2 linked regions of the Tardiphaga sp. vice304 genome follow. The protein of the gene in region 2 interacts with the protein of the main gene of each other region in a pairwise test. Links are inferred from orthologs where the notes say so. Each region holds a gene or a part of one and is shown on either strand. Other genes may lie near its edges. The genes, in order: FNL56_RS02425 and dsbD.

Region 1 (14,743 bases), 1.5 Mb from region 2 along the record:
CGGCTGGCGGCAACATTCAACCCGCGCGTGGTGACGCCGCTCGGCAATGACAGCACCATGCGATCGGCCGACCGCGCGATCCGGGTCGAGGCCTTCGACTGGAAGGATCGCGTCGACCTCGGCGGCGGGCTGGCGGTGACTTTGGTGCCGACCCGGCACTGGACCTCGCGCGGCCTGTTCGACCGCAACAAGGCGCTGTGGGCGAGCTTCGTGCTGGAGACGCCGGCGGGCAAGATCTACATCGTCTGCGATTCCGGCTACGGCGACGGCATCCACTTCCGCCGGGTGCGCGACGCGCATGGGCCGCTGCGGCTCGCGATCCTGCCGATCGGCGCCTATGAGCCGCGCGGGTTCATGAAGGACCAGCACATGAATCCGGCGGACGCCATGAAGGCATTGGCCGATTGCGGCGCCGGGCAGGCGCTGGCGCATCACCACGCCACGTTCCAGCTCACCGACGAAGCGATGGACGCGCCGGCGAAAGAACTGGCGGTCGCACTGGGCGCGGCAGAAATTCCACGAGAGCGGTTCGTCGCGCTAAGACCGGGACAGATTTTTGAGATTTAGCTCCGTCATTGCGAGGAGCGAAGCGACGCGGCAATCCAGAAGGCCACAAGGAAGAGCTGGATTGCTTCGTCGCAAAGGCTCCTCGCAATGACAGCAACAGCTACTGCGCCGGCTTGATTTCCCAGGCCACGCTGACCGTGACCCGCAGCGTCTCCTCGCCCTGTGCGACGGGCGCGGAGGCGGCAACGCCGGCCATCTTGCGAAATGTCATCGGCGCCGGCGCGCCGCCGCCGTCTTCAGAAATGCTGACGGGCATCCCCAGCGAGACGCCTGCGGCTTTGGCATAGATCTCGGCCTTGCGCCGCGCATCGGCCACGGCTTCGAGGCGGGCCTCGTCGAGCAGCTTCGACGCCTTCTCGACCATGAAATTGATGCCGCCGATCTCGTTGGCGCCGGACGACACCAGCGTGTCGATGGTGGCCGCGACCTTGGTGACGTCGCGCAGCCGGATGGTGACGCGGTTGCTGGCGCGATAGCCGGAGATCACGTTCGGCCCGGGCCTGGTCTGCTGCGCATATTGCGGCTGCAGCGAAAGCCGCGCGGTCTGCACGTCCTTCTCGTCGAGCCCACCGGCCTTCAGCGCCAGCAGCACCTTGCCCATCGCGGCATTATTGGCCTCGGAGGCCTCGCGCGCGGTCTTTGCCTCGCTGCTGACGCCACCGTCGATCAGCGCCATATCCGGCGGCACCGACACGGTGCCCTCGCCGGAGACCGAGATCGTCGGTGGCGGCACGACCTGCGCCAGAGCCGGTGAACCGATGAGTGTGCCGGCGAGTGCGAAGAGAATGACAGGATGTTTCATTCCCGAACCCTCTGAACTGTCCAAGGCTTCTTTATGTCCGACGCAGCCGCGCCGTTACTTCAGCGGGACGTAGACATTGATGACCAGCCGGTCTTCGGCCGTCTTCAACGGATCGGTCATGTACTCCTCGATGAACGTGTCCTTGGCTTCCAGCTTCTTGTCGTCGAGGTGATTGGTGATCGCCTCGTAGGTGTTGTCCATGTTGTCGTAGGAGCCGCGGTGCACAAATTTCAACGCGCGGCCTTCCGGTGACTTGCTGACGCTCATCGCCTTCGGCAGGCCCTTGGGCTCCTGATCGACCGGGATCTCGGCGAGGAACGTGAAGCCGGTATCGTCGGTCGAGGTGTAGACGATCATCGGATTGCCGGAGGGTTTGATGCTTTGCTTGTCGAGCAGCGCCGTCATTTGCTTGAAGGCATCCATCAGGGTCTCGAACGCCGAATCCCAATTGGCCTTGCCGCTGAAGGCCAGCACCTGCTTCGGGGCCAGCGTGATTTCCTCGCCGAACGGATCGGCGGCCTGCACCGCCGGCGGCGGCGTGACAGGTGCCGGAGCGACCGGCGCCGGCGTTTCGACGACGACCGGCGGAGTGACCGGTGCGGCCGGCGTGGCGGCGGAAGGCGCCGGCGCGGCAGGGGGTGCCGGCGTGGCAGGGCTCGGCGTAGCCGGGGCGACGGGCGCCTGGGCCGGCGTCTGGGTGCTGGGAGTGGTCGCCGCCGGCGGGGTGGCGGGTGGCGCCTGGGCGACGGCTGCAAAGTTCAGCGACAGCGCGGCGGCCGGGATCAGCGCCACGGTGGCGAAGCGGAGCAGGGAACGGTTCATCGAAAACTCTCCATCGGCAACGGCACACACTTAAGTGGCACCGTGACATGCGCAATCGGCCATCATGGTAACACGCTGCCGCGCAATTCGTCCCCGCGCAAACCGCCGGCGCCGCACGAAAGTCGCACATGGAACGGCTGCACTGGCCAACGTCCGCCGACTTCGCCATATAGGCAAGGTAATATCGGGACCTGACATGAGCGCGCTGGCTAACCACAGCTTTGCCAAGATGAACGGTATCGGCAACGAGATCGTCGTCATCGACCTGCGCGACGGCGCCGCCGGCATCGCGCCGGACGACGCCCGCACGGTCGCAGCCATCGTGCCCTATGACCAGTTGATGGTGCTGCAGAGACCGGGCCTGGCCGGCACCGAGGCCTTCGTCCGGATCTACAACAATGACGGCTCGGAAGCGGGCGCCTGCGGCAATGGCATGCGCTGCGTGGCGCAGCGGGTGTTTGCCGGCAGCGGCAAGGATGCGCTGACCTTCGAGACCCGCGCCGGGCTGATCAATTGCTGGCCCGGCCCGTCGCCGGACACCTTCACCGTGGACATGGGCGCGCCGAAATTCGGCTGGCAGGATATCCCGCTGGCGGAGGAGTTTCGCGACACCCGCGGCATCGAGCTGCAGATCGGCCCGATCGACGCGCCGGTCTTGCACACGCCCTCGGTGGTCTCGATGGGCAATCCGCATGCAATCTTCTGGGTCGACGACATCGAGGCCTATGATCTCAGCCGCTTCGGGCCGCTGCTGGAGAACCACCCGATCTTCCCGGAGCGCGCCAACATCACGCTGGCCCATGTCGTGGACCGCGATCATATCGTTATGCGAACCTGGGAACGCGGCGTCGGCCTGACCCGCGCCTGCGGCTCCGCCGCCTGCGCCACCGCGGTCGCCGCCGCCCGCCTGCGCCGCACGGGCCGCCTCGTCCACATGACGCTGCCCGGCGGAAAGCTCACCATCGACTGGCGCGAACGCGACGACCATGTGCTGATGACCGGGCCTGCCGAGCTGGAATATGAGGGCCGGCTCGATCCGAAGCTGTTCGGAGCGGCGGTTTAAGCGCGCGAAAGGCCCTACCCGTTTGTGGCACGCTGCGGCTACCTCTCGCCCTTGTCGCAACTAAAGATAGTGATACCTTTCCCCCGGCTGCAGCCGCCATTGGGCCAGCGCAACGGGAGGACGAAGATGCCGCCGGAAATTACGGTCGATTTCATCAACCGAAGCACCGACACCGGAAATAGCCAGGTCGTGCTTTTTGAAACGGCGGAGGGGCCACCGCGGCACACGCTGCGTTTCCATAACCGGAGCGGCAGGACCCAGACCTTCGTATGTTTCCAGCCCACGGAGCACAATTCCGCGAACGGCTATCCCATCGCATGGTTCGCCATGCCCGTGGCCAGCGGCGTCCAGGTCAATTTCAGATGGCAGCCGACCTTCGACCTGGTCTGGATGGAGACTGGCAAACTTGCGCCGGGCATTCAGGCGATGGCGTCCCAGGTCATCCCGGCATCGCTCGGCAGCAGCAACATGGCCTATCTCAGCTATATCGACGAAGCCTTTGCCTTCCATAATCAGGGGCCGGGCGATCCGCCGGCCGACCTGATCATCCGCACCGACACCACCATCCCGCAAAACACCGTCAGCGTCGGGATCGGAATGGCGGGAGCACCGACCCAGGTTCTTCAGACGCAGGCCAATCTGAACACTGTCTTCACCGCCGTTCCGAACTACTGGGTGGCGATTGCAGATGTGGTGCAAGGCGAGGTGCTGGACGAATCGGAATTGGCCGCCAAGGCGCCGGTAGTGTTTCCGCCCAACGTCACGGCGATGACCGCGACCCTCGATGCGGATCAGAAGTTTGTCGTGCAGCAGGGACTTGTGGTCTGAACCTCCGGTCGCCGCGCCCGGGTCGCTTACTCCCCGTTCCAGCCACAGATCCGCAGCCGCGCGTGCAGATGCGGCGGCGCCGGGGCCACAACCCGGATCGGATCCTTGTTGCGCGAGATCGGGATCACGATCTCCCGGGCGTGCAGATGTAGCGTCGGCTCGCCGAAGCGCGGGCCGGAACCGTAGATATTGTCGCCGACGATCGGCCAGCCCGACGCCGAACTGTGCACCCGCAACTGGTGGGTCCGGCCGGTCACCGGTTCCAGCGCCATCCAGACCAGGCCCTCGCCCCGCCCCAACACCCGGAAATTGGTCACCGCCTTCAACCCCTCGGCGTCCGGCTTCATCCACCAGCCCCGCTCGGCATTCAGCCGGCCGAGCGGCATGTCGATGGTGCCCTCGTCCTCGGCCGGACCGCCCTCGACCACCGCCCAATAGGTCTTGGAAATCCGGCTGTGCTTGAACAAAAGGCCAAGCGAGGCCGTGGCCTTGCGATGGCGGCCCAGCACCAGGCAGCCGGACGTGTCGCGGTCGAGCCTGTGCGCCAGCACCGGGGCGCGCGGCAGGCCGTAGCGCAGGAATTCGAACGCGGTTTCCAGATTGGCGCCGCCCTTGGGGCCGCGGTGCACCGGCAGACCGGCCGGCTTGTCGATCACCAGCATCAAGCCGTCACGGTGCAGCACCCGGGACAGGATCTCGGCCTCGGTCAGTTCGACCGCATCGGTGCGCGGCAGCCGGGCTTCGGGCTCGATGTCGTCGTTGATATCGTCGTGGCTTTCGTTCATGGCGCGAAACGGCTAACACAGCCCCGACATGAACGACACTCCCGAAACGCCGAAACTGAGCTGGTGGCGGCGGCTCTCCAGCGGATTGAAACGTACCTCGAGCTCGCTGGGGACCGCGGTCGCCGACCTCGTCACCAAGCGCAAGCTCGACCGCGCCATGCTCGAGGACATCGAGGATGTGCTGCTGCGCGCCGATCTGGGCACCGAGGTTGCGGCGCGGATCGCCGCCGCGGTCGGCCATGGCCGCTACGACAAGGCGATCTCCGCCGACGACGTGAAGGCCGTGGTGGCCAGCGAAGTCGAGAAGGTGCTGTCCGCCGTCGCCAGGCCGCTGGTCATCGACGCCGCGCAAAAGCCCTTCGTAATCCTGGTGGTCGGCGTCAACGGGTCCGGTAAGACGACCACGATCGGCAAACTCACGCAGAAATTCAAATCCGAGGGCCGTAGCGTGATGCTCGCCGCCGGCGACACGTTTCGCGCCGCGGCCATCGAGCAGCTCAAGGTCTGGGGCGAGCGCAACAAGGTGCCGGTGATCGCGGGCGCCCAGGGCTCGGATTCGGCGAGTCTCGCCTTCACCGCCGTCACCGAAGCGCGCGCTGCCAAGACCGACGTGCTGCTGATCGACACCGCCGGCCGCTTGCAGAACAAGTCCGAGCTGATGATCGAGCTGGAAAAGGTCGTGCGCGTCATCAAGAAGGTCGATACCTCCGCGCCGCATGCGGTGCTGCTGGTGCTGGACGCCACGGTGGGACAAAACGCGCTGTCGCAGGTCGAGGTGTTTCATCGTATGGCTGGCGTCACGGGCCTCGTGATGACGAAGCTCGACGGCACCGCGCGCGGCGGCATCCTGGTCGCGCTGGCGGAGAAGTTCAAACTGCCGGTGCATTTCATCGGCGTCGGCGAGGGGATCGACGATCTCGCGCCGTTCACCGCACGGGATTTCGCGCAGGCGATTGCGGGAATCGACAATTGAATCGAGAGCTGAGATGACCGAGATCCTCGACAGGAAACAGCCACACCCGCTGTTCAAGTTCGCCACCGAACTCGGGCCGCTGCTGGTCTTCTTCGTCGCCAACGCCAAGGCCAATCTGTTCGTCGCCACCGGCGCCTTCATGGTGGCGGTGATCATCGCGATGGTGGCATCCTATGTGGTGACGAAGCACGTACCGATGATGGCGATCGTCACGGCCGTCGTGGTCATCGTGTTCGGCTCGCTGACGCTGTTGCTGCACGACGAGACCTTCATCAAGATGAAGCCGACCATCGTCTATGCGCTGTTCGCCGCGACCCTTGGCGGCGGGCTTTTGTTCGGCCGCTCTTTCATCGCCATCATGTTCGACCAGGTATTCAATTTGACGCCGCAGGGCTGGCGCGTGCTGACGTTGCGCTGGGCGCTGTGGTTTGCCGCGATGGCTGTTCTCAACGAGCTGATCTGGCGCACCCAGACCACCGAGTTCTGGGTCGCCTTCAAGGTGTTCGGCATGGTGCCGCTGACCATGATCTTTGCGCTGACTCAGATGCCGCTGGTCAAGCGCCACGCGCTGGCACCGGTGTCGCTGGAAAAAAGCGCTGCCGACGAAGGCGAAGTGACGAAGTAAAAACGCACCGGCGCGACTGCGCCGATGCGTCTGTCTTCATGCGATCAAGGGGTCGCTCAGCTCTTCTGCTTGGCGATCACCTTGTCCTTGATGCCTTCATAGGTCTTTTCCGGCACGATCTTCTTCTGCACCAGCTCGTCCTTGCCCTTGTAGGGACGGCCCTTCACGATCGCCGCGGAATAGGCCTTGCCGATGCCCGGCAGCGTTTCCAGCGACTCGATGCTGGCGGAGTTGAGATCGAGCAGTTCGGCCTTCGGCGCCGGCGCCATCTTGGATTCGGTGGCAGGTGCCATCTTGCCAGGCGCGGCGGGGGCCATCTTGGTGGCAGGCGCCGCGGGCTGCGCGGTCTGAGCCATCGAGGGCGAGGCGGCGAGCAGGCCAAGGGTGAGTGCAGCGGCGGTGAGTGAAGCAATCGAGAAATGACGCATCGAAATGTCCCTCCAAGGACGGTTTAAGTAACGATGCAAGCTAGCTGTCGATTCATGGCGGACGCAAGGCGCGAAAATGAACGGCAGCTAAAGGCGGAAGTTTATTTAGCTGTCATTCCGGGGCGCGAGCGACGCCAGTTGCGAGCGAACCTCAGCTACTCCAGTAGGAGTGGCGGGAAATCTCGAAATGTCCAGCGCAAAACACTTCGGGATTCCGGGTCTGCATCAGCCGGCTACGCCGTCTGCTGCATCCCGGAATGACAGTGTTGGATCGCTCGCCCTCGCCGGGCCGGGACGACGCCGGGTTTAACTTCCCTTGTTCAGCGCCTTCTCGATCTCGACCTTCAGCACGCTGTCGAAATTCGCCGCCGTCACGCCGCCGACCAGTCTGTAGCTGATGCGGCCGTCGCGGCCGACGACGAAGGTCTCGGGCACGCCGTAGACGCCCCAGTCGATCGAGGCGCGGCCGTTGCCGTCGACGCCGACGATGCCGAACGGGTTACCGTAGCGGCCGAGGAAGCGGCGCGCATTGTCGGCGCCGTCCTTGTAGTTGATGCCGACGATCTGGAGGCGCTTGTCCTGCGCCAGCGTCATGAATAGCGGCGCCTCGTCGTGGCACGGCACGCACCACGACGCCCAGACGTTGACGACGCTGACGCGGCTCATGAACAGCGCGGGATCGAGCCCCGGCACCGGCGCGCCATTCGCCGTCAGGCCTTCGAGCGCCGGCAGCGCGGTGGCCGGCGCCGGGCGGCCGATCAGCGCGGAGGGCAGCCTGGCGGGATCGCCGGCGCCGAGCTTGAACCAGAACAGAGCGGCGACCACGGCAAAGCCGAGCAGCGGCAGCGCCATCAGCAGCGGGCGGCGTTTGGGGGCTGCGGTGTCGCTCATGATACGTCCGTGGCGCTGCGGCCGGAGCGGCGGCTGACGCCGGAGGCCTCGAGCTGATGCAGCCTGGCCTTGACGCGGCGATGGTCGATCGCGATCCAGACGATCAGGATCGCAATCACGGCCGCAACCAGCGCGTAGGACGTCACGATGAAGCTGGCATAGGGACCGAGGCTCATCATGGCAGCGCCGGTCGCTGGCTGGCCTGCAGCATCTGCAGCGAGCGCACGCGGCGGCGCAGGATCTCGTTACGCATCGCGGCCAGATGCAGCGTCAGGAACAGCAGCGAGAACGCCACCCCCATCACCAGCAGCGGATAGAGAAACGACTTGTCGAGCGACGAGCCCCCCATCTTCAGCACCGAGGCCGGCTGGTGCAGCGTATTCCACCAGTCGACCGAGAATTTGATGATCGGGATGTTGATGGCGCCGACCAGCGTCAGCACGGCTGCGGCGCGCGCCGCGCGCGACGGATCCTCTACCGCGCGCCACAGCGCGATCAGGCCGAGATACATCAGGAACAGGATCAGCATCGAGGTCAGCCGCGCGTCCCATTCCCAATAGGTGCCCCACATCGGCCGGCCCCATAGCGAGCCGGTAACCAAGGCCAGAAAGGTGAAGGCGGCGCCGATCGGGGCTGCGGCCTTGGCGGCGACGTCGGCCAGCGGATGCCGCCACACCAGCGTGCCCAGCGACGCCACGCTCATCGCGCCCCAGACGAACATCGCCAGCCAGGCGTTGGGGACGTGGACGAACATGATCTTGACGGTGGCGCCCTGCTGATAATCGTCCGGCACCATCGCCGACTGGTACAGGCCGATCGCCAGCAGCAGCGCGGTCAGTCCCGCCAGCCACGGCAGCACGCGCGTGGTCAGCGACAGGAACCGGGTAGGATTGGCGAGTTCACTTAAGCTCATGGCACTTCCAATAATCGCCGCGGCGGCTGCAGGCAATGCGACTGGCATAGCATCGTGCGGCCATGCGGAGAGTTGATCGGGCGCAACACCGGTCAATCCAGTCCGTGGCGCAGGCTGGCGGCGGCGGCGAACGGGCCGATCACCAGGCTCGCCAGCGACAGCGCGCACAGGATCGAGAACGGCGTGCCGAACGACAATTGTCCGGCGTCGATGGCGGCATTCGCCGCGGCGACGCCGAAAATCAGCACCGGGATCGACAGCGGCAGCACCAGAACGGCGAGCAGCAGTCCGCCGCGCTGCAGCGAAACCGCGAGTGCTGCGCCGATCATGCCGGTGAAGGTCAGCGCCGGGGTGCCGGCCAGCAGCGTCAACGCCACGGCCAGCGTGGCAGTGCCGTCGAGATTGAGCAGCAGGCCGAGCACCGGGGTGGCGACGATCAGCGGCAGGCCGGCGGCGATCCAGTGCGCGAAGGCCTTGGCGGCGCAGGTCAATTCCAGCGGCGTCCGGCTCATCAGGATGAGGTCGAGCGAGCCGTCGTCCTGGTCGGCCATGAACAGCCGGTCGAGCGTCAGGAGGCTGGCCAGCAGCGCGCCGATCCACAGGATCGCCGGCCCCAGCCGCGCCAGCAGCGCGAGATCCGGGCCGAGCGCGAACGGCATCAGCACGACCACGGTGAGGAAGAACAGCACCCCGATCAAAGCGCCCCCGCCGACCCGCATGGCAATGCGGATGTCGCGGCGAATCAGCGCGCCGAGGGCGGTCATGAGGGGCGCCCCCTTCTTCCTTCTCCCCTTGTGGGAGAAGGTGGCGCGGCCGCAGGCCGCGTCGGATGAGGGGTAGCTAGGCGACGTCGGTTGCGGCACCCCTCACCCGTCTCGAACATGCTCCGCATGTTCGATCCACCCTCTCCCACAAGGGGAGAGGGAAGGAAGAAGGCCGGTCGAGTTGCCAACATTCGCCCCCTCACGACGCTCCCCCGATGCGCAATTCCCGCGCGTCGATCCCGAGCGGCGCGTGGGTCGCAGCTATAATCATGCCGCCGCGGCCGAGATGCGCGGTCATCAGGCCGGCAAACACCCGCTGGCTGGCCAGGTCCAGCGCTGAGGTCGGCTCGTCGAGCAGCCAGATCGGGCGGTGCACGGCGAGAAGCCGCGCGATCGACAGCCGGCGGCGCTGGCCGGCGGAGAGAAAGCCTGCCGGCAGCGCGGCGGCGTGGCTCAACCCCACCGCGGCAATGGCTTCGGCGGGATCGCCCGGCGTACCACCAAAGAACTCCGCCCAGAAAATGAGATTTTCCGTCACCGTCAGCGCCGGCTTCATGGCGTCGCGGTGGCCGAGATAATGCGCCTGCTCGGGCAGGGTCAGCTCGGCATCGCCGCCGGTGAGCGCGACCGTACCGCCCTCCATCGCCAGGAGGCCGGCGATCAGCCGCAGCAGCGACGTTTTGCCCGCCCCGTTGGGGCCGACCACGGCCAGCGCCTCGCCGCCCTCGGCGTCGAAATCGAGCCCGGCGAACACCTCGCGGCCGCCCCGCACACATCGCAAACCGCGTCCCGAGAGCCGCATCCTTGTCCTTTCACGGCCCTCTGCTAGGTGAAGGGCGCGTTGCCACGTTGCCTGATACCGCATTGCTGCGAAACGATTGTCGGTGTGGCGGCGCCTCTAGAAAGATTCTATAAGCCGGAACTTGATGCAGCACACAATCGAGACCCGCAAGCCACTCAGGCTGCCCTGCTGCGGTGTATTGATACCTTTTACCGGGTATCCTGTAACGAAGAATTGGGACCGCTCCATATGACCTCGCTCGACAGCTTCAAATGCCAGACGACCCTCAAGGTCGGCGACAAGACCTATGTCTATTACAGCCTGCCTCTGGCCGAAAAGAACGGCCTGGCCGGCATTTCGAAGCTGCCCTATTCGATGAAGGTTCTGCTGGAGAACCTGCTGCGCTTCGAGGACAACCGCACCGTCAAGAAGGCCGACATCGAAGCCGTCGCGGAATGGCTGAAGACCCGCAAGCTCGAGCACGAGGTCTCGTTCCGCCCGGCACGCGTGCTGATGCAGGATTTCACGGGGGTCCCCGCCGTGGTCGATCTCGCCGCGATGCGCAACGCGATGCAGGCGCTCGGCGGCGACGCCGAGAAGATCAACCCGCTGGTCCCGGTAGATCTGGTCATCGACCACAGCGTGATCGTGAATTTCTTCGGCAACAACGAAGCCTTCGGCAAGAACGTCGCCGAGGAATACAAGCAGAACCAGGAGCGCTACGAGTTCCTGAAATGGGGCCAGAAGGCATTTTCGAACTTCTCGGTCGTCCCCCCCGGCACCGGCATCTGCCACCAGGTCAATCTCGAATACCTCGCCCAGACGGTCTGGACCCGCGTCCAGGAAATGACCGTCGACGGCAAGCCCGGCTCCTATGAAGTCGCCTACCCCGACACGCTGGTCGGCACCGATTCGCACACCACCATGGTCAACGGCCTCGCCGTGCTCGGCTGGGGCGTCGGCGGCATCGAGGCGGAAGCCGCGATGCTCGGCCAGCCGCAGTCGATGCTGCTGCCGGAAGTGATCGGCTTCAAGCTCGATGGCGCGCTGAACGAAGGCGTCACCGCCACCGACCTCGTGCTCACCGTCACCCAGATGCTGCGCAAGCAGGGCGTGGTCGGCAAGTTCGTCGAATTCTACGGCCCCGGCCTCGATGTCATGTCGGTCGCCGACAAGGCCACGATCGGCAACATGGCACCGGAATACGGCGCCACCTGCGGCTTCTTCCCGGTCGATGCCTCGACCCTGGAATACCTCACCACCTCCGGCCGCAAGCCCGAGCGCGTGGCCCTCGTCGAGGCCTATGCCAAGGCGCAGGGCCTGTACCGCACCGCCGGTTCGGAAGATCCGGTGTTCACCGCGACCCTGTCGCTCAACCTCGGCGACGTCGTCCCCTCGATGGCCGGCCCGAAGCGTCCCGAAGGCCGCGTCGCGCTGCCCGCCATTGCGGAGGGTTTTGAGGCCGCGATGACGGCCGAATACAAGAAGGCCACCGACCACGGTATGCGTTTCAAGGTCGACGGCCGCGATTTCGACCTCGGCCATGGCGACGTGGCGATCGCCGCGATCACCTCCTGCACGAACACCTCGAACCCCTCGGTGCTGATCGGCGCCGGCCTGCTGGCCCGCAACGCGGTCGCCAAGGGCCTGACCTCGAAGCCGTGGGTGAAGACCTCGCTGGCGCCGGGCTCTCAGGTCGTCGGCGAATATCTCGCCAATTCCGGCCTGCAGAAGGACCTCGACAAGATCGGCTTCAACCTGATCGGTTTCGGCTGCACCACCTGCATCGGCAATTCCGGCCCGCTGCCGGAGGAGATCTCGAAGTCGATCAACGACAACGGCATCATCGCCGCCGCCGTGCTGTCGGGTAACCGCAACTTCGAAGGCCGCGTCTCGCCGGACGTGCAGGCGAACTATCTGGCCTCGCCACCGCTGGTGGTCGCCTATGCGCTGGCCGGCTCCGTGACCAAGAACCTGGCAGTCGAGCCGATCGGCGAAGGCACCGACGGCCCGGTCTATCTCAAGGACATCTGGCCGACGACGCAGGAGATCAACTCCTACATGAAGGAATTCGTCACCGCGGAGATCTTCAAGAAGAAGTACGCCGACGTGTTCAAGGGCGACGTCAACTGGCAGGGCATCGAGACCGTCGAGAGCGAGACCTATGCCTGGAACATGGCATCGACCTACGTGCAGAACCCGCCCTACTTCGAAGGCATGAAGATCGAGCCGGAGCCGATCGTCGACGTCGTCGATGCACGGATCCTCGCGATGTTCGGCGACAAGATCACCACCGACCACATCTCGCCGGCCGGCGCGATCAAGCTGACCTCGCCCGCCGGCAAGTACCTGTCGGAGCATCAGGTGCGCCCGGCCGACTTCAACCAGTACGGCACGCGGCGCGGCAATCACCAGGTCATGATGCGCGGCACCTTCGCCAATATCCGCATCAAGAACTTCATGCTGCAGGGCGCTGACGGCAACGTGCCGGAAGGCGGCATGACCAAGCACTGGCCGGACGGCGAGCAGATGCCGATCTACGATGCCGCCATGAAGTATCAGGCCGAGAAGGTGCCATTGGTGGTGTTCGCCGGTGCCGAATACGGCAATGGCTCGTCGCGCGACTGGGCGGCCAAGGGCACCCGCCTGCTCGGCGTCCGCGCCGTGATCACCGAGAGCTTCGAGCGCATCCATCGTTCCAACCTCGTCGGCATGGGCATCCTGCCGCTGACCTTCGAGACCGGCACGACCTGGAAGTCGCTCGGCCTCAAGGGCGACGAGACGGTGTCGATCCGCGGGCTTCAGGGAGATTTGAAGCCGCGCCAGAAGCTGATCGCCGAAATCACGTCGGCGGACGGCACCAAGCGGGAAGTTTCGCTGCTGTGCCGCATCGATACGCTCGACGAGCTCGAATATTATCGCAATGGCGGCATCCTGCAGTACGTGCTGCGGCAGCTCGTCGCCTGAGGCGTTTGATCTGGATCATGCGACGTCGCGCCTCACTGCGAAGTGAGTGGTGAGTGAACGGAAGGCGGCCTATCACAAGGCCGCCTTCCGGCGTTTAGGGCATCTGTACAAGTGGCACTTCCGTATCGAGACACCGTCTGTTACGTGTCGCTATTAAAGCGTGGCAAACCAATGAAAACCTCTCATGGCATTACCCGATGGACGGGCGCAGCCAGCGTCTGCCTCGCTTTTGCTATGAGCGGTGTCGCACACAGCCAGCCCATTGCTGTCGTCGAACTGTTCACCTCGCAGGGCTGTTCGTCGTGCCCGCCAGCCGACAAGATCATCGGCGATCTCGCCCGCGATAGCCGCGTGATCGCGCTCAGCATGCCGATCGACTACTGGGACTATCTCGGCTGGAAGGACACGCTGGCAGATTCCCGCTTCAGCGCGCGGCAGAAATCCTACTCGAACATGCGCGGCGACCGCGACGTCTATACGCCGCAGGTCATCGTCAACGGCACACGGCAGGTGATCGGCAGCGACCGCGGCAAGATCGACATGGCCATCGACGAGACGCGCAAGGGCGCGGTGATGTCGGTGCCGGTGTCGCTGACGGTCTCGGGCAAGCAGGTGAACGTGGCCGTCTCCGCCTCCGAGAAGAGCCCTCACGCCGCGCGTGGCGAGGTCTGGATCTGTTCGGTATCGAAAGCGGTGCCGATCGCCATCGGCCGCGGCGAAAATCGCGGCCAGGCGCTGACCTACTACAATGTGGTGCGTAACTGGCTGAAGGTCGGTGACTGGACCGGAACGGCGGCGACCTGGACCGTGCCGCTGGAGAACATCAGCCGCGACGGCGTCGATGCCGCGGTGGTCTATCTCCAGGACGGCACGCGCGACCATCCCGGCGCCATGCTCGGGGCAACGATGACGTCGCTGCCGTAGCAGCTTGTCGTTCCGGGATGCGGCAGACGACCAAGCCGTCTGACGGAGACCTCAGCCTCTCCAATTGGAGTGGCGGGGAACCTCGATGCGTTCACCCACTTTCCGGGATCGAGCTGTCGATCGAAAACTCGGGGTTCCGGGTTCGCTCGCGCTGGCGCGCTCTCGCCCCGGAATGACAGACACTACTATCCCAAAAGAAAAGGGCCAACTTGCGTTGGCCCAGTGGGATAACCCTGCGCAGGCCCGATCCTTACAACCCCGGGGGGCTGGGGGCTGAGGAATCCAGGATCGAAAGAACCGGGCCCGACGCAGTATCTGTTTTTCGCAACCCGAAAAGGCTGCGGCTGGGCGGAAATCTGGCGGCAATAAGATTTGCCTAACGATCCCGTGACAGCAGGTTTCCACCGGTCAGTCATGCAACGCATCGCGCCCCTTGCAGCCTGCGCCCGACGGGGCGATCATGTGGAATATGTGACAGGAGGCGCTGCATGAGTTCGATCCCAGGGGATAGCGATCCCGGCGAGAACCGCGGGGCGGAGCGCAGTGCGACCGTCTCCGCCGTCACCTTCAACCGCATCGAACTGAACCGAATCCTGAATCTGTATGGCCG
Region 2 (14,744 bases):
AAGCTTACACACACCTGCTTGTGCGGTGACGGGTAGGCGATCACCGCGTCGAGCGCCGCCGCGTCCCATTGGTCGGTTGTAGTAAGGATCATCGGCACAGTCTTGAAATCCCGTCGCCGGGGCAAGTGCGCGAGCTGGTCCGTCAGCTTCCGGAGCTGGCGCCCGTCGGATGGAACGAGCGTGCCGGTCTCTTGCGCGGCGGATGCATGATCCGTGCGGGCCAGGCTGATCGCCATCGCGCCCCATCCGAGCGTCTTGATGGCGGTACGTCTTCCAATCATCGTCATCGCATTCTCCAGGGGGTGTTCAGAAGAGCCATCGCGGCACCCGCGATGCGTAATCGATCCACTGCTTGCCAAAGCGTGCGGCCAGATGGCGCTCTTCAGGTCTTATTGCCAGTCTATCCACAATGAACGCCGAGACGATCTCCATGATAGCAAACCAACCGGCGGCAAATGCGAGGCCGATGCCGCCCATCAACATTGTGTTACCGAGGTAGATGGGATTACGCGTGAATCCAAAAGGTCCGTGGGTTACCAGACGGCTTGCACCGCGGTGCGGCAGAACACTGGTGTGCGCTTTATTTAATGTGATAATGGCCCAAACGTCGAGGCTGATGCCAGCCACCACGGATAGGTAACCGACGGATCGTACGGCAACGTTTTGCGGGATAGACATCGGTGAAATATAGCCGAGCGCTATGCTCAGCGTGGCAGCAACAGTCAATACAAGCGGCGGCCACGGCACCGCGTTGGGGCGTTTACTTATATCGTCCATCGCGGACATCTCCGAAGCAACACCGATCGTTTCGAACGCGCCCTGTCACAGGTGCCGGGCGCGAGGCCACTCGGGCGAGCTGTTTCTCGCGGACAGTCTATCTTACCACGACCTTCGAACCGTTCGGAATGCGGCTGTAAAGATCGATGATGTCCTGATTCACCATGCGGATGCATCCTGACGAAACAGCCTTGCCAATGCTGTCCGGCTCCGTCGTGCCGTGGATGCGAAACAGCGTGTCTTTGCCGCCTTTGAATAAGTATAGCGCGCGGGCGCCGAGCGGGTTCCTGGCACCGCCATCCATCCCGTCCTTCCATTGTTTGTATCGTGCGGGCTCGCGCTCGATCATGTCATTCGTGGGCGTCCAGTGAGGCCACTTTTTCTTGTACTCAATGGTCGCAGTTCCTGTGAATTCAAGGCCAGCCTTGCCGACCCCCACGCCGTATCGAAGCGCCTTGCCATGCTCCGTGACAAGGTAGAGAAATTTTTGGTGCGGATCGACAACGACCGTCCCCACAGGCTCGTTGGTCGGAAATTCTACAACTTGCCGCAAATACCTGGGATCCATCTTTCCAACATCGACGGCGTCGACACGATACGGCTCATTGATGGGAGCTGCATAGGCCTGCGCCTGGAGTGCGTCGACGGGCGCGGACAACGTTGCTACGGACTTGGAAGATGTCGTCGTACATCCGGCCAGGACGGCGGCCGAGCATGCGACCGCGAGGAATGTTGCAAACCGCCTGATCGGATCATTTTTCGTTGTACGCGTCGCAGACATTATTTTTTTGCCTTGGCACGCGCATCGCCGACGGCCTGCTTGAATTGGCTGTAGGTCAGAGCGGAGGTGACCCGGAAGCGGCCGACGATGTAGGCGGGAGTTCCCTGCAGGTCGAGGGAATCGGCCTGCGCCAGATGTTTCTTCAATGTTGCGTTGATTTCGTCGGTGTGAAGCTTCAGATCTTCATTGAGCTTCGCCATATCAACGCCGGACTTCTGGATGGCAGCGAGCATCTGATCCTCAGGAATTTTTGGCCCCGGGATTGCCATCAACGCGGCATGCACAGCGTCATATTTGCCTTGATATTTGGCCGCGAGAGCCATTTGCGCGCCGTATACCGAAGCTTTTGTGAGAATCGGCCAGTCCTTGTAGACAAGCCGAATTTGCCCGTCTTCCTTCACCACCCGCTCAAGGTCGGGCTCGGCCTTCTTGCAGTATGGGCAATTGTAATCAAAGAACGTCACGATGGTGATATTGCCTTTCGGATTTCCCCCCGTCGGTACGGTCGGGTCATTCAGGATCGCCTCGGAGGAGGTGTCGGAATCCTCGGCGTGAACGATCGACGCTCCCAGTGGAAATAAAAGAGCAAGCGACAGCAGCGAGCGGGTGATGATAGTTCGAATGGTATTCGGGCGCATGGGTTTCTCCGAGTTAAAACAGGTTAAATTGGGCTAAGTTGCTTGAGACGCGACGTAAAGGCTTTGGCGTCGACCGGTCCGACAAACCGCGTATCCGGCACTTCTTTGCCTTGGTGCGGGCTGAGGAAAATAATGGTCGGCGGGCCCACGACGCTGAATCGTTTCATCAAGGAACGGGTTTCATCGTTGTATTCGGTTGCATCCGCCCGAATGACAGCAAAGTCCTTGAGATGTTTGATAACATCGGGATCTGAAAATACGGTGCGATCCATCAACTTGCACTCGACGCACCACTCTGCGGAAAAGTCGAGCATCACCAGCTTGCCTTGCTGCGCCGCTCGTTCAACCGCGATATCGAGAGCGTCATTTGTCGTGACGTCTTCGAAAGACATCGCGCGGTTTGATGAGGCTGTCGGGAAGCCTGCAAGCGAGACCAGGTGTTCGGACGACCCATTTACCGATGCGATCATCGCGTAGACGCCGGATCCGATAACAACCAAGCCGAGCGACGCGAAGGCCATGGTCCGGGCCCCGCGCGGCGTTCCCCTCGACAACTGAGAACCAACCAGGAGGAGGCCGCCCGCGCTGGCTGCTACCCCGACAAGGAGCACCGTTATCCACAGAGGAATCACCCGCGACAGCATCCAGATCGCCATCCCGATAAACACGAATCCAAACACGTATTTCACGCGTGCCAGCCAGGGTCCGGACCGCGGAAGCACTCCCGCACCAAAAGTACCGAAGGCCAGCAGGGGAAGTCCCATCCCGAGGCCCAGCGCAAACAGAGCCAGCGCACCGCGCAACAGGTCGCCCGTCTGCGCAACATAGACGAGGGCTGCGGCCAAGGGCGGCGTGACGCATGGACCAACGATAAGCGCAGATCCGAACCCCATGATCGCCGCGCCGCTGAGCGAGCCGCTGCGCCGCCTTCCGGAGCCCATTAGCCGGTTCTGCCAGGACTGCGGGAGTTGCAGGTCGTAGAGCCCGAACATTGAAAGAGCCAAAGCGACAAAAAGGGCGCTCATCAATCCGAGTGCCAGGGGGGTCTGCAAGGCTGCCTGAAGATTTTGCCCCGACCAGGCGACGACGACTCCCAGCACCGCATAAGCCAACGCCATCGCAAGCACGTAAGCGCTCGAAAGCGCAAAGCCGCGTTTGGCTGTCAGCCGGTCACCGGACTGGGCCAACATTCCGGAAAGAATCGGAATCATCGGGAAGACGCAGGGCGTAAATGCCAAAAGCAGCCCGAATCCTATGAACGCGAGAACCATCGAGCCGATGCCGCCTCGAAGACCGCCTTGCTCTGCGGAGGGAGTAGGGGGGCTGTTATAGGTTGCCGGCACCGGAGCGTCGGGTTTCCACGTGGGCGGACTCGCCGACCCCGATGACGAAGGCCGCGAGTCAGTAATGGAAAGAGAGGTCACATCTACGATTTTTGTGGCGGGCGGGTAGCAAATTCCCTGCTCCGCGCATCCCTGATAGGACACTTCCAGTTGCTGGGTCGAGCCAAGGCCAGCCAAGGGAACGAAGGCCTTCACTTGCCGGTGATAAACTTCGGTTTGTCCAAAGGATGGATCGTCTTTCATCTCGCCCGGGGGGGTCCCGGTCCCCACAGGAGTACCATCCCTCTTGGAAACTGTAATCTTGTCCCGGTACAAGTAAGTCCCGGGGGCAATTTTCCATTCAAGGACAAGCTCGCCGGCAGTGCTGCGGGCGGCGGTCATATGGAACACCGTGTCCACACCCGGCGGCTGTTGCGCTTGTCCGTCCCCCGCTGAAATCAGCGCAAACGCGAAGGCAAGAGCCGCTCTCAATAACCAATACCGCATCATTCCCTCGACATTCTGGCCGCCTCCTCAAATCGACTGCCTACCTTAAGCCAGCCTTAAGCGGAGCCTCGCGGCATCGCCTATTGCGATAACGAGGCCGTGATGCGTCGCGACAGTAGGCAGGAGCTACGGTGAAACGGCTTTTCAAATGGTTCGGGAATTCACTTATGCAGCTGCGGTCTACATTGATCTGTCCCCATTGCGGTAATCAGGCAGAAGAAGCCATGCCGATTGACGCTTGCCAATTCTTCTATGACTGCAAGGGATGTGGCGCGCGGCTCAAACCTTTGGCTGGCGACTGTTGCGTGTTCTGCTCATATGGCTCGGTGCCGTGTCCGCCTATCCAGGAGAGCGGCAAGGATAGTTGTTGCAGTTAGCTTACAGCCAGAACCAGCTCGTCTCTGCCACGCCGCCAATCAATCAATCAAGACGATCGATTGAGGAAGCAATCACCTCATCAGCCATGAGATCTCGATAGATTCAGCTACGGTCCCATCGCAAGCGGATCGGAAACGATCAGTTTATCCGTATCGACCTTTTTAAGCTTACTCGACGCATCCGTAGAATTGAGAAATCCATCGAGCGATTGCTGAATGGTAAGCGTCGTCCTCAGGCCACGGCTCTGAGGTCTTGCTTTCGGTAGGCCGACGGCAATAGCGCGTCGATGTCGCGGTTGGGATGACCGTTGGCGATCCTGGAGAGGACGTCGGTCAGATAGCCAAGCGGATCGATGTCGTTGAGTTTGCAGGTTTCGATTAGGGAGGCGACCGTTGGCCGAGGATTGCGAGGTGTAATAGTCTGCGACGGCCTGGCGATCTTCCGGCGTCAGCGCATTCGCGATTGGCGTCATCACCGCCTTGCTGCGCTTGCCGTCAGCAAAGCTTTCCAACTGATGAACCAGATAAGCGGCGCTCAAGCCCGACAGGCGAGGATAGCCGTCCGCCGGAATACCTTCACCGGCTTCGCCGTGGCAGGAGGCGCAAGCATGTGCGCCCGTGCCATTTCCGTGAAGGGCGATGTCTCGCCCGTCGGCGGCTGAGACTCCAGAGGGGAGTAACAGGCCGGCGAGCGAGAGGATTGAGAGTAGATGGCAGAGAAACTGCACCGGGGATGGCATGGCCTTTATTTCTCAATAAAAAATGACGACAAATGCGGTCAGAATGTTCTCAGAACCCGCCAGCGGTTCACGCCATTACCGATAAGGGGGCAAAGGCCATTTAGTTCATTAGGAGTGAATAGGTGCCTGTAGCGCGACAATCAGGATGAGAATCCCGCGACAATCAGGATGAGAATGCGCCGCTGCTGGGTTGACGAAGGGAGGGCGTAGCCCGACCGGAGGCAGCCCAGCAGCGGCGTGTCGCCCGAACGGGCCTCATTTGGCGGTAACGGCGGCTGGTCAAAGATCGGGTTTCTCCTTTGAGAGGACCAATTCTTTGGCCGGCCGGCATGTCACCGATCAACAAATGAGGCTTTTCATGAGCTTGCGTCGCAACCATTCGCCAGCCGTCGCCGCTGCAAAGGCTGGTTTCAGCACCTCCGCCGCCTACCGGTTCGAAAAGGATCCCCGACTTCCCACCCAGAAGAAGTCGCCCCGCGAACGCCGCCGCGCTGATCCATTTGCCGATCTTTGGGAGAACGACATCCTCCCGATGCTGAACGCCGCCCCAGGCTTACGGCCGATCGCCGTGTTCGAGGAACTATGCCGCCGACATCCGGAGCTGGGTTCTGGAACGCGGCGGACGCTCGAGCGGCGCATTCGGGCATGGCGGGCGGTGAACGGGCCGGATCGGGAGGTGATCTTCCGTCAGGAACATCCGCCGGGTCGCATGGGGTTGTCGGACTTCACCGAGGTCGCCGATCTCGGCGTCACCATTGCGGGCCAGTTGCTGGACTGCCGGCTCTATCACTTCCGGCTGCCTTTCTCCGGCTTCGAACACGCCCATGTCGTACTCGGTGGCGAAAGTTTTGTCGCGCTGGCGGAAGGCTTGCAGAACGCGCTGTGGTCGCTGGGCGGGGTGCCGGAGCAGCACCGCAGCGACAGCCTGTCAGCCGCGTTCCGCAATCTCGGCGCTGAAGCCAAGGAGGATTTGACGACGCGCTACGAGGCGTTCTGCAGTCATTACGGCATGACGCCGACCCGCAACAATCCCGGCGTGTCGCATGAGAACGGCTCGATCGAAAGTGCGCATGGCCATCTCAAGAGAGCGCTGGCCGATGCCCTGCTGCTGCGTGCCTCTCGCGACTTCGACGATCTTCCGGCATGGCGTGGTTTTGTCGACGAGATCGTTGGCCGCGGCAACGCGCGCAATGCCAAGCGCATCGATCAGGAGCGGACGGCGCTACAGAAACTGCCGGTCCGCAAGACCGCCGATTATGAGGAGGTCAACGTCGATGTAACGACATCAAGCGCCTTCACGTTGCGCAAGGTGTTTTACTCGGTCCCCTCCCGCTTGATCGGTCACCGGCTGCGGGTGCGTCTCTATGACGACCGGCTCGAATGCTTCCAGGGCGCCACCCACATCGTCACCCTGCGGCGCGGGCGAAGCCAGCCCAACGGCAAACACGGCCATGTCATCGACTATCGTCACGTCATCCATTCGCTGCGCCGCAAACCGATGGCGCTGCTCAATCTGGTCTATCGAGACCAGTTGTTCCCCCGCCGCGTTTACGCTCGTGCGTTCGACGCCTTGCTCGCCGGCATTGGCGAAAGACCAGCCTGCCGTGCGATGGTCGGGCTTCTGGCGCTCGCACATGAACGGGCCTGCGAAGCGGAACTCGGTGCCGTGCTGCAAGCCACGCTCGACGACGGCATCCTGCCGGATCTCAAGGCGCTGATCGAACGCTTCCGACCGAAGGGCATGGCACTACCGGTCGTCGTCGTCACGCTGCCCTCGCTCGCTATCTACGACCAGATTGCCGCGGCTGTGGGAGAAGCCGCATGAACGCGACCGTCAAGATCGACGCCGCCCGTGTCGAATTGCTGCTCAGCGAACTGCGTCTGCCCGGCATCAAGCTGATCTGGGCCGCCCTGGCGGAAACCGCCGATAAGGAAGGCTGGCCCGCCGCCCGCTTCCTGGCGGCCCTGGCTGAACAGGAGATGGTGGAGCGAAACCGTCGTCGCTTCGAACGTCATCTGGATGAAGCCCGCCTGCCGCCGGGCAAGACCCTCGCTGCATTCGACTTCGATGCAGTGCCGATGATCTCAAAGGCGCAGGTGCAGGCTCTCGCCGCCGGTGACGCGTGGCTCGACAGGGGCGCCAATCTGTTGTGTTTTGGCCCGCCTGGCGGCGGCAAATCGCATCTGGCAGCGGCGCTCGGCATGTCCCTGATCGAAAAGGGTTGGCGCGTGTTGTTCACCAGAACCACCGATCTCGTGCAAAAGCTCCAGATCGCGCGCCGCGACCTCACGCTCGAAGCCGCGATAGCCAAGCTCGACAAATATCATCTGCTGATCCTCGACGATCTCGCCTATGTGACCAAAGATCAAGCCGAGACCAGCGTTCTGTTCGAACTGATCAGCGCCCGCTACGAACGCCGCTCAATGCTCATCACCGCCAATCAGCCATTCGGTGAATGGGGAAAAATCTTCCCGGACCAAGCCATGACGCTGGCGGCGATCGACCGCCTCGTCCACCACGCCACGATCCTCGAAATGAATGTCGACAGCTATCGCCGAAAAGAGGCTGTCGACAAAGCCCGCGGAGCCGGAAGGCCGCCAACGCGCGCGACAATCAAAGCGTCATCCTGATTGTCGCTCCACGACAATCAACTCCACGACACGCAATTATCACTTGCGTTATCGTCAGGCCGCGACAATCATCCCCACGCCGCGACCGCTAAATTGCCATCCTGATTGTCGCGCTTCCCATCCAGATTGACGCGCTACAGGTGCCGCTGATGCACATCACGCCCGCACGGTCTGTGTTTGATACGACCATTCGACAAGATCGATAGATCCTTCAACGTTGCGAGGGGCGATATTGACAGAGGCGGCGAACGACAGAGGCGTCATTTCCTCATATCTCAAGCATGTTTCAACGACCCAAGCCGCCAAGCCAATCAACGAAACAATCCAAAACAGCGAAATCCCATTCATCATCATTCGATGTCTGAAATCATCGTGTGAAGCGTCCCTGCGCTGAAACTGTATGAGATTTCCAGGCCTTGTCATCGAGAGCTCGCATGATGTCGGTCTCGCTAAGCAGCAAACTTGCGCTCCTTATGCGGTATGTCGAACTCGCCGCCCTTTAGCATGTGAGACCAGTACAGCCACGGCAGGAATTTCGTTTTGAGTATCCATGCCGACCAACGAGGAACGCGCGGATCAAACGGAAAACTCGGCGTAACCTTGCCGCCGTACCCAAATTCAGCAAGCACAATCTTTCCGTAGGCGACAGTCAACGGACACGAACCGTATCCGTCATAACGACTGCTTACCGTGTTACCGTCCATCACCGCGAGAAGATTTGAAACGACGACGGGCGCCTGCATTCGAACCGCGGCCGCAGTCTTCGCGTTTGGCGTCGAAGCACCATCACCGAGGCCAAATACGTTCTTGAAACGGTTGTGCTCGAGCGTCGCCTGATCAACGTCAACCCATCCCGCCTCATTGGCCAACGAACTTTGCTTCACGAAATCAAGAGCCGTCTGCGGTGGTGCGACATGGATCATATCGAACTTCCTGACGATCTCCGATGTAACTCCGTCGGCTACTGTGACAGCGAAGATTGCCTCCTTGGCGGCACCGTTGATCGCCTTCAGGTTCGTCTTGAAATTCAAGGTAATTCCGTACTCATCGACGGCCGCCTGCAGAGGCGTGACAAAAAATGGCACGCCAAAAAGCACGTCGCCGGCAAGACAGAATTCGATCTTGGATTCTGCGAGTTTCCCGTGCTTCCGCCAATAGTCGGCCGCCAGGTACATGATTTTCTGTGGTGCGCCGGCACATTTGATCGGCATCGGCGGCTGCGAGAATAGCGCTGTCCCGCCACGAAAGTCCTGAAGGCAGCGCCACGTGTACTCGGAACCTGATGCGCTGTAGTTGCTGCATACGCCGTTACGACCGAGCGTCTCTTTCAGTCCCGCGATTGCCTCCCAATTCAGTTTGAGACCCGGGCACATCACCAGGTAGTGGTAGTTCAACGTCGATCCATCGCTCAGCGAGACCTCGTTATTCTCCGGAGCAAACGTGGCAGCCGACGCCTTGATCCAGGTGGCGCGCTTGGGAATAAGCGACGCCTCCTGCCTGATCGTCTGCTCTTTCGTGAAAACGCCCGCCCCAACCAGGGTCCACCCCGGCTGATAGGCATGGGTTTCAGAGGGTTCGACGATTGCGACCCGCAGGTTCGGCCGATGCTTCAACAGTGCAGCGGAGACGGTGATACCGGCCGCGCCTCCCCCGACGACGACGACATCGAAGCTGTTCTGCAACTTCAAGTCGTTGGCTGCACGCATCATGTCGCCCTCAATTTATAATTATCGAATATGATTGATACATAATTTACTTAATGATATAATCTGTTCGATGTAAAGGAATGTTGAAAGGCTGCAATGGTTCCCACCCCGCTTTGCGATTTTAGCTCGATCCAAAGAAGACGGACGCCCGCTGTCATAAGAGACCGCCAAGGTGCATCTCGGGAGACCCTGCTGGGACACTGCAGACGAGGCGGTATCTGATGGAGCTCACCACTGGTTCTCAGTCGTCCGAAGCTCCGATGATCACAATCGGGACGCTGGCTCCTGATTTCACGGCGCGGACCACATTGGGTCAAAGATCTCTCTCCGATTATCGGGGGCGCTGGCTTGTCTTTTTCTCACACCCAGCTGATTTTACGCCGGTTTGCACGAGCGAGTTTGTTACTTTCAGCAAGCTGTTTCCGGCGTTTCAGGAACTGAATTGCGATCTCTTGGCGCTCTCCGTCGACAGCTTGTCTTCGCATATCGCTTGGGTGCTTTCGATCAAAGAGCGGTTTGACGTATCTGTTACCTTTCCGCTGATCGAGGACCCTTCAATGTCCATTGCACGGGCGTACGGCATGCTTCCGCCGGACGCGCTGGACAGTTCAACTGTCCGCGCCAGCTTCGTCATCGATCCGGATGGGGTCATCCGGGCGATCAGCTGGTATCCGATGTCAGTCGGGCGATCCGTGGCCGAAATTCTACGGCTCGTCACAGCCCTGCAAACCTCGGATGCAGATGCGGTTTCGACCCCCGAGGGTTGGCAGTCAGGCGATCCTGCAATTGACGCGGCCCCGCTCTCGCTGGAGGACGCCATAAATCACCAGCCAAGTGCCGCCGCGCCGGATTGGTATTTTCGATTTCGAGACAAGGGCGCCAAATGACAACGGCATCAATCGCCAAACCCGACGTCCGCGGATTCTACGATCCGAGAACGTTTAGCATACAGTACGTCGCGTCCTGTCCGCGCACCCGTCGCTGCGCCATCATCGATCCGGTTTTTGATTTTGATGAGAAGTCCGGCGCGACAGCCACGAAGAGCGCCGACGCGATCCTGGCGTATGTCGAAGAAAAGGGGCTTTCCGTCGAGTGGATATTGGACACCCACCCGCATGCCGACCATTTTTCCGCGGCTCGTTATTTGAAGGATAAGACCGGAGCCCCGACCTGCATCGGCGACCGTGTGGGGGACGTGCAAGAGCTTTGGAAGAAGATCTATAACTGGCCACGATTGCCAGCGGATGGATCCCAATGGGATCGGCTTTTCGCCGATGGCGAAACCTTCCAAATCGGTGACATCCCCGTTTCCGTCCTCTTTTCGCCAGGTCACACTCTTGCCTCCATATCCTATGTCGCTGGCGACGCCGCTTTCATCCATGACACGTTGTTCATGCCCGATAGCGGAACCGCACGATGCGACTTCCCCGGTGGAAGCGCTCACAGGATGTGGGAGTCAATCCAGCGCATCCTTGCGCTGCCCGATGCGACACGCCTTTTTACGGGGCATGACTACCAACCAGGGGGGCGCGATCCGGCGTGGGAGAGCACCGTCGCTGATCAGAAGCGCAGCAATATCCATATCGCCGGCAAGGACGAGGCATCCTACGTTGGGCTGCGCAAGGAGCGAGATCGCAAGATGGAGATGCCGCGCCTCATCCTGCACGCCTTGCAGGTCAACATCCGCGGCGGCCGACTTCCGGAGCCAGAAGACGATGGCAAGCGCTTCCTGAAAATTCCGCTCGATGCGCTGGAAGGAGCTCACTGGAAATGACTCCTCAAGCCGAAGCAATGATGAAGAACGTCCGGGCGGCCGCCGATCTGATGAAGAGCCTGGCCAATCCAAATCGCTTGTCGATCGTTTGCTGTTTGGTGAACGGCGAGTTTTCGGTAAGCGAGCTCGAAAATTTGCTCGAAATTCGCCAACCGACGTTATCGCAACAGCTCGCCGAACTCAGGGAAGCAGGGCTTGTGACGACGCGACGGGATGCCAAGCAAATATTCTACAGTCTCACCGACGCGCGGGCTGGCCAGATGATCGCTGCGCTGGAAGAGATCTTCTGCGATGACGAAACGCGTTCACTGCTCCGGTCGCGATCCCTCCTTGCACGGAAGGAAGATCAAGAGCCCGCCCTGCTGGCAATCGGCTCGTCGCAGTTTGCCAAGGTCCACCTCGGCGGAAGATCTCCTAAATGATTCACATGGCTCCGACCTACGCAGATTCATTCATCGGCGGCATGCTAATCGGCTTGTCCTCCCTGATCCTGCTGCTTCTCAACGGACGCATCGCCGGCATCAGCGGTATCTTTGCATCGCTCTTCGGACAGGCGGATCGTCAGCTTTGGGGCAACCTGGCCTTCGTCGTCGGTCTCATCCTTGGTCCGCTGCTGTTTCGCGGCGCGTTCGGCGATTGGCCGCTGGTCCGCATTCCTACCTCTTTGCCGCTGCTGATCGTCGCGGGGCTCCTGGTCGGCTTCGGCACGCGTCTGGGCTCAGGGTGTACCAGCGGGCACGGCGTTTCGGGCCTCGCGCGACTGTCGCCGAGATCGATGGCTGCCGTTGCCGTCTTCATGTTCGTCGCTGTGCTTACGGTCTATCTCAAACGGGCGGGCGGTTGGATATGAACATGCTTCGTATAATGGTCGCGCTCGTCGCAGGCGTCGTTTTCGGTTTCGGCCTGGCGTTCTCCGGGATGATGGACCCGGGGCGCGTCGAAGCGTTCCTGGACATCACAGGCCCGTGGAATGCGAACCTCGCCTTCGTGCTCGGCGGCGCGGTGCTGGTGGCCTTTATTGGCGTCCGGATTGGCAAACGGATGCAACAGCCGGTGCTCGCCGACAAGTTCAACTTGCCGACCCGGACGACGATCGACGCCCGCCTGCTTGGGGGCGCGGCGATTTTCGGCGTCGGATGGGGACTTGCGGGCTTCTGCCCGGGTCCGGCCGTCGCGTCGCTTGCGCTCGGTGTCCCCACGGTCCTCGGGTTCGTGGCAGCCATGTCGGTCGGTATGATCGCGCATGACCAGCTGACACGATCCGGAGCCGGACGGCTCGGTACATGATGCATGTTACGGCTATCCTGGCCACGCTTTCGGGCGGCCTTGTCGGGTTCTCTTTGGGACTTATCGGTGGCGGCGGATCCATTCTCGCCACACCGCTGCTGCTGTATTTCGTAGGCGTGACCCCGGCCCATACGGCGATCGGCACCAGCGCCATCGCCGTTGCCGTCAATGCGTATGTCAACCTGATCGGGCATGCCCGCGCCGGAAACGTGCGCTGGCGCGCCGCAGTGCTGTTCGCGGGCGTTGGCGTGGTCGGCGCGTTTGTCGGCTCGACACTCGGCAAATCGATCGACGGCGACCGTCTGTTGTTCTTTTTCGGCCTGCTGATGATCGCGGTCGGCGCCTTGATGATCAACAAGAGCGACAACCCCCACGTGGTTGAGCGGCGTCCCGGCCTGAAGGCGGACCTGATCGTTGCGATCACGGCGTTTTTCGCCGGTGTCGCCTCCGGCTTCTTTGGCATCGGCGGCGGTTTCCTCATCATGCCCTGTCTGGTCCTCGCGACGGGCATGCCAACGATCAAGGCGGTGGGCACATCGCTTTTCGCGGTCGGCGCCTTTGACACGGGAACGGCGATAAATTATGCGTGGTCGGGGTTGATCGATTGGCCGGTCGCAATCGAGTTCATGCTCGGCGGAGCCATCGGCGGGTACTTCGGCATGAAAAGCGCTGTCCGACTGGCCGACAAGAAGGGCGTGCTCAACAAGATCTTCGCGTGCCTGATTTTTATCGTTGCCGCTTATGTCTTGTACCGCAGCGGCCGAAGCCTGTACGCCTGACCCGCCAGCAGGGTGCGAACGCCTTTGGATTTCGCCCGCAATTCGACGCCTTAAGGCTGCCTTAAGCTGGACTGTGCACAGGGGAATGGCGTTGACGAGGGCGGGATGAGACTCTTGATAGTCGAAGACGACGTTGTGCTGCTCGACGGACTCAAGGTCGGCCTGGCCATGCTGGGGTCGACTGTCGATGCTGTCGAATGTTGCGGCGACGCCCTCGCTGCACTCTCCACATCAAGTTTCGACGCCATCGTGCTCGACGTGATGTTGCCCGACGGCTCCGGGCTGGAATTGCTGCAGCAGATCCGCTCTGCGGGAAATAACACGCCTATCCTCCTGCTGACGGCACTCGACGACGTCAGGGACCGGATCAAGGGACTGGATTCGGGAGCCGACGATTATCTGGGCAAACCTTTCGACCTTGACGAACTCGGCGCGCGGGTTCGGGCGATCGTTCGTCGCAAGGAAGGAAGGGCAACTCCCACTTTGCGGTATAACGGGATTGTACTCGATCCCGCGACCTTGACGGTAAAAGTCGACACCAGACCTGTTCAACTGTCCCGACGCGAGTTCGCCATTCTGACGACGCTGCTTGAGCGCCCGGAGGCGATCAGATCTAAGGCTGAACTGGAGGAACGCCTCTACGGTTGGCAGGAAGAGGTCGAAAGCAACGCGATTGAGGTTCATATTCATCATCTACGCAACAAGATCGGTCGCGCCCATGTCGAGACCGTGCGCGGTATTGGCTATCGGCTGCGATCCGCAGAATGAGACTGGCTCGATCAATCAGGGGCCGCCTTTTCGTCGTCCTGGTAACAGCGACGGTGTTCGTATGGCTATGCGCAAGCGCATGGATTTTTCTGCAAACTCGCAGAGAGGTCGAACACGTCCTCGATACCCGCCTGCAGGAGGCGGCTCGAATGGTCAGCTCTCTGGCATTCAATGGATCTGGCGCGACAGACACCTTGGCAATGCCCGACAATTCGCTCCCACAAACCACCAGTTATGAGCGGCAGCTTTCTTGCCAGATCTGGTCCCTGGACGGACGATTGATGGCACGTTCCAGCGGTGCGCCGAGTAACAGCCTGGGCGGCGATGACGATGGATTTTCCGACCGGCTGGTCGACGGGGAAACCTGGCGCGTCTATGCCGTCTCAGATCCCGGCAAACGTATCCGCGTGCTGGTTGGCGATCGTCTTGGCCTGAGAGAGCGACTGGTAAGCGATCTCATCCTCGGCTTGCTGTGGCCGGCCATGTTCATCGTGCCGTTACTCGGCTTTCTGATATGGGGCATTCTTGGACGAGGACTCCGTCCTTTGCAAACGATGGCAACGGACTTGAAGCGCCGCGGTGTCGAAGATCTCAGTCCACTCGAAGTGGATCATGCCCCGCCCGAGCTTGCGCCTCTCGCAAGCTCACTCAACGGAC

What was found.
Region 1: the proteins of dsbD (region 2) and FNL56_RS02425 interact in binary tests that used the Escherichia coli proteins (3 or more experiments, as listed by UniProt). The link is inferred for Tardiphaga sp. vice304 from one-to-one orthologs.

What each region holds. Positions count from the first base shown.
Region 1 is NZ_CP041402.1:523,307-538,049, reverse strand. Bases 5,993-8,957 are described here. They hold FNL56_RS02425 (DsbE family thiol:disulfide interchange protein), read right to left. Parts: upstream 7,785-8,957; coding sequence 7,200-7,784; downstream 5,993-7,199. Other genes in these bases: ccmB (heme exporter protein CcmB), read right to left, coding at 8,790-8,957; FNL56_RS02415 (heme ABC transporter permease), read right to left, coding at 7,960-8,697; ccmD (heme exporter protein CcmD), read right to left, coding at 7,781-7,960; FNL56_RS02430 (ComEA family DNA-binding protein), read right to left, coding at 6,522-6,893; FNL56_RS02435 (septation protein A), read left to right, coding at 5,993-6,465. In the rest of the region: FNL56_RS02470 (MBL fold metallo-hydrolase), read left to right, coding at 1-567; FNL56_RS02465 (SIMPL domain-containing protein), read right to left, coding at 668-1,369; FNL56_RS02460 (GyrI-like domain-containing protein), read right to left, coding at 1,424-2,191; dapF (diaminopimelate epimerase), read left to right, coding at 2,388-3,254; FNL56_RS02450 (hypothetical protein), read left to right, coding at 3,381-4,082; FNL56_RS02445 (pseudouridine synthase family protein), read right to left, coding at 4,109-4,867; signal recognition particle-docking protein FtsY, read left to right, coding at 4,896-5,840; more of FNL56_RS02435, read left to right, coding at 5,854-5,992; more of ccmB, read right to left, coding at 8,958-9,461; heme ABC exporter ATP-binding protein CcmA, read right to left, coding at 9,661-10,263; aconitate hydratase AcnA, read left to right, coding at 10,492-13,209; FNL56_RS02395 (DUF1223 domain-containing protein), read left to right, coding at 13,381-14,133; FNL56_RS02390 (DUF2794 domain-containing protein), read left to right, coding at 14,622-14,743. UniProt on the Escherichia coli protein: Involved in disulfide bond formation. Catalyzes a late, reductive step in the assembly of periplasmic c-type cytochromes, probably the reduction of disulfide bonds of the apocytochrome c to allow covalent linkage with the heme.
Region 2 is NZ_CP041402.1:1,991,688-2,006,431, forward strand. The notes cover bases 1,625-4,590. They hold dsbD (protein-disulfide reductase DsbD), read right to left. Parts: upstream 4,029-4,590; coding sequence 2,220-4,028; downstream 1,625-2,219. Other genes in these bases: FNL56_RS09415 (DsbA family protein), read right to left, coding at 1,625-2,196; FNL56_RS28340 (GDCCVxC domain-containing (seleno)protein), read left to right, coding at 4,193-4,402. In the rest of the region: FNL56_RS09400 (hypothetical protein), read right to left, coding at 1-287; FNL56_RS09405 (methyltransferase family protein), read right to left, coding at 307-777; FNL56_RS09410 (L,D-transpeptidase), read right to left, coding at 875-1,558; more of FNL56_RS09415, read right to left, coding at 1,558-1,624; istA (IS21 family transposase), read left to right, coding at 5,459-6,967; IS21-like element helper ATPase IstB, read left to right, coding at 6,964-7,773; FNL56_RS09445 (NAD(P)/FAD-dependent oxidoreductase), read right to left, coding at 8,223-9,482; FNL56_RS09450 (peroxiredoxin), read left to right, coding at 9,701-10,366; FNL56_RS09460 (ArsR/SmtB family transcription factor), read left to right, coding at 11,250-11,675; FNL56_RS09465 (YeeE/YedE family protein), read left to right, coding at 11,681-12,103; FNL56_RS09470 (DUF6691 family protein), read left to right, coding at 12,106-12,540; FNL56_RS09475 (sulfite exporter TauE/SafE family protein), read left to right, coding at 12,537-13,319; FNL56_RS09480 (response regulator), read left to right, coding at 13,425-14,087; FNL56_RS09485 (ATP-binding protein), read left to right, coding at 14,084-14,744. UniProt on the Escherichia coli protein: Required to facilitate the formation of correct disulfide bonds in some periplasmic proteins and for the assembly of the periplasmic c-type cytochromes.